4 regions of the Paenibacillus sp. sgz302164 genome follow, and region 2 is predicted to be linked to each of the others. Evidence: riboswitches for the same ligand, from Rfam matches in the RefSeq annotation. Region 2 holds a riboswitch; each other region holds the start of a gene.

Region 1 (2,203 bases), on a different contig from region 2:
TGCTCAGGCACCCCGTAGACAGTTGCCGAAGAGCTGAACACCAATTTGCGGACATCGTATTTTTGCATGACATTGCACAGAATTAATGTGCCGGTAATATTGTTGTGGTAGTAAGATAAAGGAAAAGAGACCGATTCCCCCACTGCCTTTAACCCTGCAAAATGGATCACCGCTTCGATCGAATGCTCGCGAAACACCTGTTCCAGCCCCGCAAAGTCGAGCAAATCCAATTGATAAAATGCAAAATCCTTCCCCGTCAGCTCACGGACCCGCTCAAGCGCCTCCGGCTTGCTGTTCATCAGATTGTCGACAACGACGATCTCATAACCCTTGTCAAGCAGTTCGACACAGGTATGGCTGCCAATATAACCTGCTCCGCCAGTTACTAGAATGGACATGATTTCCGTTCCTCCAATTTACGATTTCATTGCGCCGGCGCATCTGCATGCAGCCTTTTTCCAACTTAATGGATTTATGCCATTTTAGCAAATACCAAAAAAACGCCCCACCCTTCTCAAGGAAAAGGATCAGTGCGCTCCGGTAACAAATGCATGATTACACAACGACTTTGCCGGACAGGTCATTATTGGCAGCCCCGGCGTTGATGTTCGTATATTTGGTTAACCCTCTGTCCAACTGTGCGAATGACCCTAAATAAGCTTGCACTTCACCAATTGTTAACCCCAAGCTGCGAGCCTCGCGAATCATTTCTACCCAGTCTGAATCCAAGGGATTGCGTTCCATACCCAATTGCACAAATACTTTAGACATACTATTACCTCCAATGTGAAGTTTGTTTGCAAAAAACCATCTATTAACGGTTTAATAGATTGGGTCGGTTGCACCACTAACTCCACATGCTCCAGGTGCCCACATACGGCGCATGTATCAAAGTATTCCCATAATTAATTATCCAATTGCGGAATAGATCTCAAGGCCTAAGACTGAAACATTTCTCATCAACCTAAGCCTATTATACAACGACCTTCTCCTAAATTCCACCAAAAAATTTGAAAAAAAACTGCTAGGTCATTATTTTTTAGGAAAATGATACTAATGTATCCGCAATAGATAAGTAATTAGTAGGATGCTCACTTGTTGTTTTCCTGGTTTTTCTTCCATTTGCTGAATTCCAAAAATTCGCGAAACTGCTCCTTCGTTACTCCCGAATCCATCGCCTCTTTGACCAAATCCTGCCACTGGCTGTCCAGTTCTTCTTGCACTTTCGGCTGTTCTCCGTGCAGGATCAAGTCGAGCGGCACGTCAAGCGCAACCGCAATTTTTTCCAAAAATTGAATGGACGGATTTTTCTGAATATCTCTTTCCATATTGCTTAAATAAGATTTGGCGACTTCAGCCTTGGCAGCAAGCTCAGATAAGCTGAGTTTTTTTTCCAGCCGTAATCTTTGAATCCTTTTACCAATCACACTTATCATCTTCCTTTTTGCTTTATTCACCATGTTTACGCATATTATAGCAAAGTACCCCTGCCCAGACTATCGCTATATTTTCCAACCGCATACAATTTTCAGAAAAGAAAAAATGCATCTGCACAAAAATGGAGAAATAAAAGCGGTTAAACTTCTATTTGCCATTTAAGGAGATGCATTTCGAAGGCCTACCCCCGGTGTCCGGCGGGTTGCACAAAACAAACTTCGCCCGCCGGACTCTCAGCGCCGCCGTTCACTCGCCGGGGTTCGTCAAACGCCATTTGTTAAACTCAAGGAATTCTTTAAACTGGTGCTTGTTAATACCGGATGACATAGCTTCTTTAATAAGCTGATACCATTCCTGATCCAGTTCTGCGACATTCGTTTCCGGAGCTTCTTGATCAAGAAACCTGTCTACAGGCACCTTCAGAACGGAGGCGATTTTCTCGAGAAATTGTATCGACGGGTTCTTTTGAACATCACGTTCCAAATTGCTTATATATGATTTGGCCACGCCGGCCCGCTCTGCCAGCTCGGACAGAGACAATCCCTTTTCCTTGCGAAGCTGCTGTACTCGAGTTCCTATCATCAAGATCTTCCTTTTTTTAACGATGTAATATATTCCATGCTATCTGACAGCCGCTTTGTGCCGTAATGTGCTTTTCATGCAATCGATAACTCTCGTCTGCTCCTCTTCCATCATCCCGGATCCTGATGGCAAGCATAAGCCGGTGTTAAACAATTTCTCGGAAACACTTTCGTTCTCCGCATGC
Region 2 (2,203 bases):
GCGCGTGACGACGATATAGTCCCCCTGGATCGTTTCTTCCCCGAAACCCGGCTGGTCGAACGAACGCGAGGACTTGTGGGACTGGGGAAAAATGAACTCCTGCGCATGGCGAAGAAGCAATTCCTTCTGCGTGCATTCAAAAAGCAGCGCCGCTTGCGGATTCGCCTCTTTAATAATTCCATCCTGGTCCGTAATGATCATCGTTAACGGCGACATTTCGTACAGAGCCTGATACTTCCGTTCCAGGGAAGGCAGGAAATCATATTTGATCATGGCATATCTGAGGAAAAAAGTGAAGATAATGAGCGCGAAACTGCTTAATGCCGGAAAATTGACGCCGCTTGGCATAACAGCCGGCATTTTAAAGAATATAAACGCTATCGCCCAAACAAACGAAAAAAGGAGGCCAAGCAAAACCGTGCGCATCTGCTTTCGCTTCAAGTTCAAATCGTATTGATTTACGAACCTGAACCCTGCGGTCACGATGACGATGCAAACAACGGCCGTATACAGCGTGCTGCCCAGCATCAATGCTGTTAGGCCTGCACCGGGTTCCTGGTATTTCCAAATGCCGTTCTGGACGAAATGAACCGTTATCCATGGAGGCGGAAAAAACACCAGCGAGGCCGGAACCAACGGGCTGTAGCAGATCGCCGTCATAACCGGCCGCGGAGTCGATTGAAATCCCTCCGTCAGCCTGAAGCAAAAATGCATCGTCAGACACATGATGATGCAAGCCGGAAAATAAAACAGCAGCAGCGCGATTCGGCCCGCGTATTGGATCGGGGCGATGCTGAACAGCAAATTCCCGATGAAAAACAGCATGGTGGCAAGGAAAAAACAGGCCGCGATTTTATTCAGCCCGTTGTACCGGTTTCGCTGATAAATTTCGATCATCATGTAGAGCAACAAGAGAATTGGTACTATGTACAGGAGTATGGACACTAAATAAGCGATCATGAAGCACACCTCATTATCTTGTTAGTCCGTCATAAACGACCAAAAAAAAAGAAACCTTGCTTTAAGGTTCCTTCTCAGCGGCCTAAAGCGGAAACTGGCTGGCATACGATGTGAATCCTTTTCGTGTAGCCCCTATAGCTTTGCGTCCTTGGCTTTCGCCAAGTTTGCCTTTATCTCTTTAAGAAATATTTAAATTTGTGAATGATAGGTCTAAGTTCCTAGTTATTTTATATCACGTATCACCAAATTTCGTCAATAAAATCCTTAATTATGAAATATCTGGTGCTATCGGCTCCTCGGATGGCTGCTTACTTTTCGGCCCCCCCGCCGACAATCCGCCAAAATCCGACAACGGAGGAGCTATGAACGCCCCCTTTTCGTTAAAGGAAAAAGAGGCCTTCCTTAGCCTATTGTCACAAGCTAATCAGAACCTCTTCTTCAAAGCGCCCTCGGCGCTGCAAGCCGGCAGTCAGACCCAGTCAGACCTCTATTTTGCCGAATGGTCAGGCTTGCAGCTCGGCGGCGGGAACGGCTTCGGCCTCTTTTTTCGATAGCACTTCCTTCTTCAGAAACCAGCAGATAACAAAAGCCGCGATCATAAAGCCCAAAGCGATGATAAAAATGCTCTGGAACGAATTCACAAATACCGCTTGAATCTTCGTTACCAGATCGGCGGATATCCCCGCGGGAATTCCCCCTGTCGCGATATGATCCGCCATGCCCGGAGGAAGCTCGCCGGCCAACCCGGCAACGCCGGTTTTGATTTTGTTAGCGAGCAGGCTGCCGAAGACGCTTAATCCGATTGTCGCTCCAAGCGACTGGAACAGCTGAACGGTTCCGAGCGCTACGCCGCTGTTCTCCTTGGCGACGGATTCCTGAACGATCAGGTTATCTCCTCCGAATAAAGCCCCGATACCGAGTCCTAACAGGACAAAGGTAACAATGATGTACAGCGGCGTTGTCGCAGCATGAACCTGAGACAGCAAACCGACGCCGACGATCGGCAGCAAGAAGCAGACGATAAACAAGTTCCGGTACAGAATCCGGGTAATCAGAAATCCGTTCAGGATACTCGAAGGAATCGCCCCGGCCATAAACGCCAGCGTCAAATATCCGGCAGCGGTTGGACTTAGGCCCATCACGTTCTGAGAGAAAAACGGGAACGCCGCTATTCCGCCCATCAATCCAAGCATTACGATAAACACAAGCAGCGACAATACGACCACATTGCGGTTGCGGAACA
Region 3 (2,203 bases), on a different contig from region 2:
TGGGAGCTAATGTACCCAAATTAAAACTTCCTACATAAAAGCTCGGATGTTTTTGAACAGTACTTCCCGACGGTGCTAAATACAAATCTATACTGCTGGTATAATGTGACGGATCAGTTGAACTGATTTGAAATACCAATTGTGTGCTGGAACTAGAGATTACAGTTATTCCTACGTTACTATCTTTGTAACCAATCTGTTTTCCACTCGGATCACGTGGATCATTACTCTCTACCAACATGAAATTTCTATACCCTTCACCACCGAATCTCATATATGTCATATACTCCAAGGGGGGCAAGTTAGTTCCGGTAATGGTAAACGTGGGGTTAAAATACATGTCACCATAGTTTGCAGTTATTGAGGTTACTTTTATTGTGTTGGGAGATAATGTGCTCAAATTAAAGCTTCCTACATAAAAGCTCGGATGTTTTTGAACAGTACTTCCCGATGGTGCTAAATACAAATCTATACTGCTGGTATAATGTGATGGGTCAGTTGAACTGATTTGAAATACTAATTGTGTGCTGGAACTAGAGATTACAGTTATTCCTACGTTACTATCTTTGTAACCAATCTGTTTTCCACTCGGATCACGTGGATCATTACTCTCTACCAACATGAAATTTCTATACCCTTCACCACCGAATCTCATATATGTCATATACTCCAAGGGGGGCAAGTTAGTTCCGGTAATGGTAAACGTGGGGTTAAAATACATGTCACCATAGTTTGCAGTTATTGAGGTTACTTTTATTGTATTGGGAGCTAATGTACTCAAATTAAAGCTTCCTACATAAAAACTTGGATGTTGTTGAACAGTACTTCCCGATGGTGCTAAATACAAATCTATATTACTGGTATAGTGTGATGGGGTTGTTGCACTGATTTGAAATACCATTTGTGTGCTGGAACTAGAGATAACGTTTATTCCTACATTATTATCCTTGTAACCAATCTGTATTCCACTCGGATTACGTGCATCATTACTCTCTACCAACATGAAATTTCTATATCCATATCCACCGTAACTCATGCTTGTCTTGTATTCCAAGGAAGGCAAATTAGTTCCGGTAACGGTAAATGTAGGGTTGAAATACATATCACCATAATTTGCAGTTATTGAAGTTACTTTTATTGTGTTGGAAGTATCCGCCGCATAAATGGTATTATCAACATCTTTGAACAATATGGAGAATAATATTGTTAATATTAGTAATAATGAAGTAATCTTTTTCAAAAATAACTCACCTCAAGTAATATAAAATAAGAATTCAATAAACGGTTAAGCTAATCAAGTGATATTATCACCAAAAAATTGCAAACAGTCAGCATTCAAAATAATAGCGCTTACATTGTTGAATTTTAACCTAATACCTACGGATTAGCCCCCTTCCTCTCTTATCTTTATGCCGATTTTGAAGTCCGATTGGAACTGATCAGAACCGTAACTATATCGATTATCAACTTAAAAATTTCGTTTCAAAGCCTCCTTTCGGAAATAATTCTTGGTGATCTCTGGTAAAAGAAGGTCGGCATCTCGCATGTCATCTCGCTTTCTGAGCTGCTTTCAACAACAAAAAACCAACCGCTTGTGGTAACCCGGCGGCCGTTTCTCCAGAGATGTCTTGCGACATGCATCCCGGAAAAGTAGGTCCGTGGCTTTGCGTCCTTGTCTTTCGAGCAAGTTTGCCTTTTCATTTTCACTTGGTTCATAGGTAGACGAATCTATAAAAAATAGTACATTCGATCCATAACTCTATCCATAATAACCCATACTCTTGTTGACTATCAATATAAATTTCAATTTTTATCCAAAGTATGCGAAATTTCGCGAAAAATCGCCACTGAAACGATTTCTCCCCACCCCGTTCCTTTCCTCAAGGGTTGCTGAACTGAAGCGGGGCACAAGGTCGCTTGGCAACAAAAAGGCAGGCTCCCGATACGATCCGTCGGCAGCCTGCGACCCGTTCGAACGCGCTAATTGGAACCTTTTTCTCTCACCCGATGCACCTGCAGGTTGCGGTATTCGGCGATGAGCGGGGCCATTTGGCGAAACCCGATCCGTCCTTGGCCGAGGATAGGGCCGTAAGTCGTACCGTCATCCTTCCATTTAAGCACCAAAAGATCGTTGATGGCGAACAGCACCTCCCCGCCATGAACGATCACGCGCATGCGATACGGCCCTCTCGCGTCGAGCACG
Region 4 (2,203 bases), on a different contig from region 2:
TCCTGGCAAAACATTCCGATTTTTTCATGTAAAAAAGCGGGCACTTCTTCCGTCAATCGAATCGCATCCGTCTCGACCAAATAGGAATCCCCTCGTTTGAGAGACACGGTCTCCGGAATGGAATCGAACTGGGCATTCCAAAATTTATGGTCCTTTTGAAACCGTTCGGACTTCTCATATTCCGCTTCGCTCAAAATATATTCCACATAAGAGGGCTGGCTCGTTTGCAGGGCGTCGGTTCCTTTGACCAGCTCCAAATAGCGATCGATGAGCTGATTCCCCAGCATCACCATGGAAATCCCGTCGGAAACGATATGATGCACTGCCGCGAAAAGCCAGATCTCCGCAGGGCCGATCTTGAAGACGATAAACCGGAACAACTCGCTATCGTAGAGCGCCATCGGCCGGCAGGCCTCCGTTTGCGCCCGTTCCGTCACGGCATCGATATCTCCCGTTTGACGAACTTCCACCCACTCGATATCAAAATCCTCGCAATCGGCAACGTACTGCCGCGGTTCGCCCGCCTCATCAAGCGCAAGCTTAAAGCGCAGCGCTTCATTGCTGTGGACCACATGACGAATGGCCCGGTTCAACATCCGGTCGTCGATCCCCGCTGCGGATTTTAATTTAACGATACCGCTCAAATTTGAAACGCTGGTTTCGGGATAAAACTGCTCGGTATACCAAATCCGTTTTTGAGCATGCGTTAATGGTAAAAAGTGCTTTTGCATAATTACTCCCCCCATCATGCGAAATAATCTCTTGGTCTTGGAAACTTTGAAAAATTTTAACACCCCAAAGCGAAAAAGGCCCACCCCGAATAAAAGGGGAGCCCCTGTTACCCGGCAACCTGTCGACCATAGCATCTCATCTCTTGTGAAAAAGTAATGCGATGCCTTAGGCCATGGCTTTGCGTCCCTACGTTTCCATAGGTTTGCCTTTGTCGAATATTTGTAGAATTTGTATTTATATAGATATATTTACTTTACATATAATAAAACACTAGGAAAGATATACTAGTTACGGTATTTTAATAAATAATTTTATTGGAGGTTACTAGTAAAATTTACCTTATTTTTTTTAGGACGCCCCTAACACGAAAGGCCCGGCTTTATCCGCGCCGGTTCATATAAATTACAAGTAACCGCTTCCAATACATGAATCGACAGCGTTTTTTTCGTTTTTTCGACATCGTTCCAGACCATCTTGCAACAAAAAAATGAGAAAAGCCTCCGCCGGAACCGTCTCGTCTTGAGCGGCCCCGTCCGGAGGCTGTATGTGCTTTTGCAGTTTAAGTAGGGCGGGCGGCTGTAGTCCGCCTATCCAGGACAGCAGGCTTAAACTTTAACCGCCTGTCCGTATTTTTCGGTATGTATCGATAAAAGAGAGCACGTCGACCCGCTTCCCTCTCTTTTTTGCCAATCTCGCCATCGTTACTAGCGTTTTCCAGAACTCGTCAAGCACTGGGGACTCCAGATCGGAGCTTTGCGGCGACGGGCTTACCTGATTTTTGTACAAGCTGCCTTCGTCGGAGATAAGGTACTGAATTTGTCGTTTTTTCCATTGTTCTCCGGTTACATAACTAATCCCGATTTCCCTCATTTTTTTACGGACTGATGTCACGGGGCGGGATAGTTCTTTGGCAATAACAACGGGGGGACACTCGCTGGAAAGTCGAATAAGTTTGTCCAATTCTTGCGTAGACCACGGTTTTTTTGTCATTCGATTCAACTCCAATTCTTCATACTGTATCCTTCGTTGCCTTAAAATGGTTAATGGATTCGCGATGATTTGAGGATATCAAGCAATTGTTAGGGAAGTATGAGTTAACCATAATATTTTGGTATATTACATAACTTTTTCGATATCGTTCGCTATTTTTCTACTTCCCTGGAACTAAAATCGTCCTGATTCGGACACGTTATATAGAAGTAATTTCCAGCAACTCGGGCATATTACGGCCCTTGAAGCCCCATACTAGTCTTATTCGACTATGAGGTTTTCTACCGCGCTGCGTGTTATTGCCGATCAGAATGCCGTTCTACGCCCGCGAATATGAGATAAACCTCTATCGAGGTCTTTCGAAGATGAGCGACCGCGTTTAGAGGTAGGTTTATTCGCCAATAAGAATGCAGTTCTACACGCTTTAGCGCTGTAAAGAACTTAAACATTCTTATGTGGTGAAAAAAAGCCCTTGGCGAGC

The links. A riboswitch is a leader RNA that binds a small molecule or an ion and turns the genes downstream of it on or off. The one in region 2 is predicted to bind cyclic di-GMP.
Region 1: it holds a riboswitch for cyclic di-GMP, as region 2 does, so the genes downstream of both, AC0LWT_RS18035 (anti-repressor SinI family protein) here and AC0LWT_RS14785 (EAL domain-containing protein) in region 2, are expected to answer to the same signal.
Region 3: it holds a riboswitch for cyclic di-GMP, as region 2 does, so the genes downstream of both, AC0LWT_RS10525 (RHS repeat-associated core domain-containing protein) here and AC0LWT_RS14785 (EAL domain-containing protein) in region 2, are expected to answer to the same signal.
Region 4: it holds a riboswitch for cyclic di-GMP, as region 2 does, so the genes downstream of both, AC0LWT_RS03690 (non-ribosomal peptide synthetase) here and AC0LWT_RS14785 (EAL domain-containing protein) in region 2, are expected to answer to the same signal.

The regions. Positions count from the first base shown of each region.
Region 1 covers NZ_JBVYOL010000010.1:115,151-117,353, forward strand. Annotated here, with positions in the region: gene galE (UDP-glucose 4-epimerase GalE) at 1-398, opposite strand, end outside; gene AC0LWT_RS18035 (anti-repressor SinI family protein) at 556-771, opposite strand; cyclic di-GMP riboswitch class II at 825-908, opposite strand; gene AC0LWT_RS18040 (helix-turn-helix domain-containing protein) at 1,092-1,427, opposite strand; gene AC0LWT_RS18045 (helix-turn-helix domain-containing protein) at 1,684-2,019, opposite strand; gene AC0LWT_RS18050 (DegT/DnrJ/EryC1/StrS family aminotransferase) at 2,059-2,203, opposite strand, start outside.
Region 2 covers NZ_JBVYOL010000008.1:33,927-36,129, reverse strand. Annotated here, with positions in the region: gene AC0LWT_RS14785 (EAL domain-containing protein) at 1-960, opposite strand, end outside; cyclic di-GMP riboswitch class I at 1,047-1,139, opposite strand; gene AC0LWT_RS14780 (MDR family MFS transporter) at 1,464-2,203, opposite strand, start outside.
Region 3 covers NZ_JBVYOL010000005.1:179,483-181,685, forward strand. Annotated here, with positions in the region: gene AC0LWT_RS10525 (RHS repeat-associated core domain-containing protein) at 1-1,240, opposite strand, end outside; cyclic di-GMP riboswitch class I at 1,594-1,704, opposite strand; gene AC0LWT_RS10530 (YesU family protein) at 1,981-2,203, opposite strand, start outside.
Region 4 covers NZ_JBVYOL010000002.1:12,278-14,480, reverse strand. Annotated here, with positions in the region: gene AC0LWT_RS03690 (non-ribosomal peptide synthetase) at 1-731, opposite strand, end outside; cyclic di-GMP riboswitch class I at 842-949, opposite strand; gene AC0LWT_RS03685 (hypothetical protein) at 1,345-1,722, opposite strand.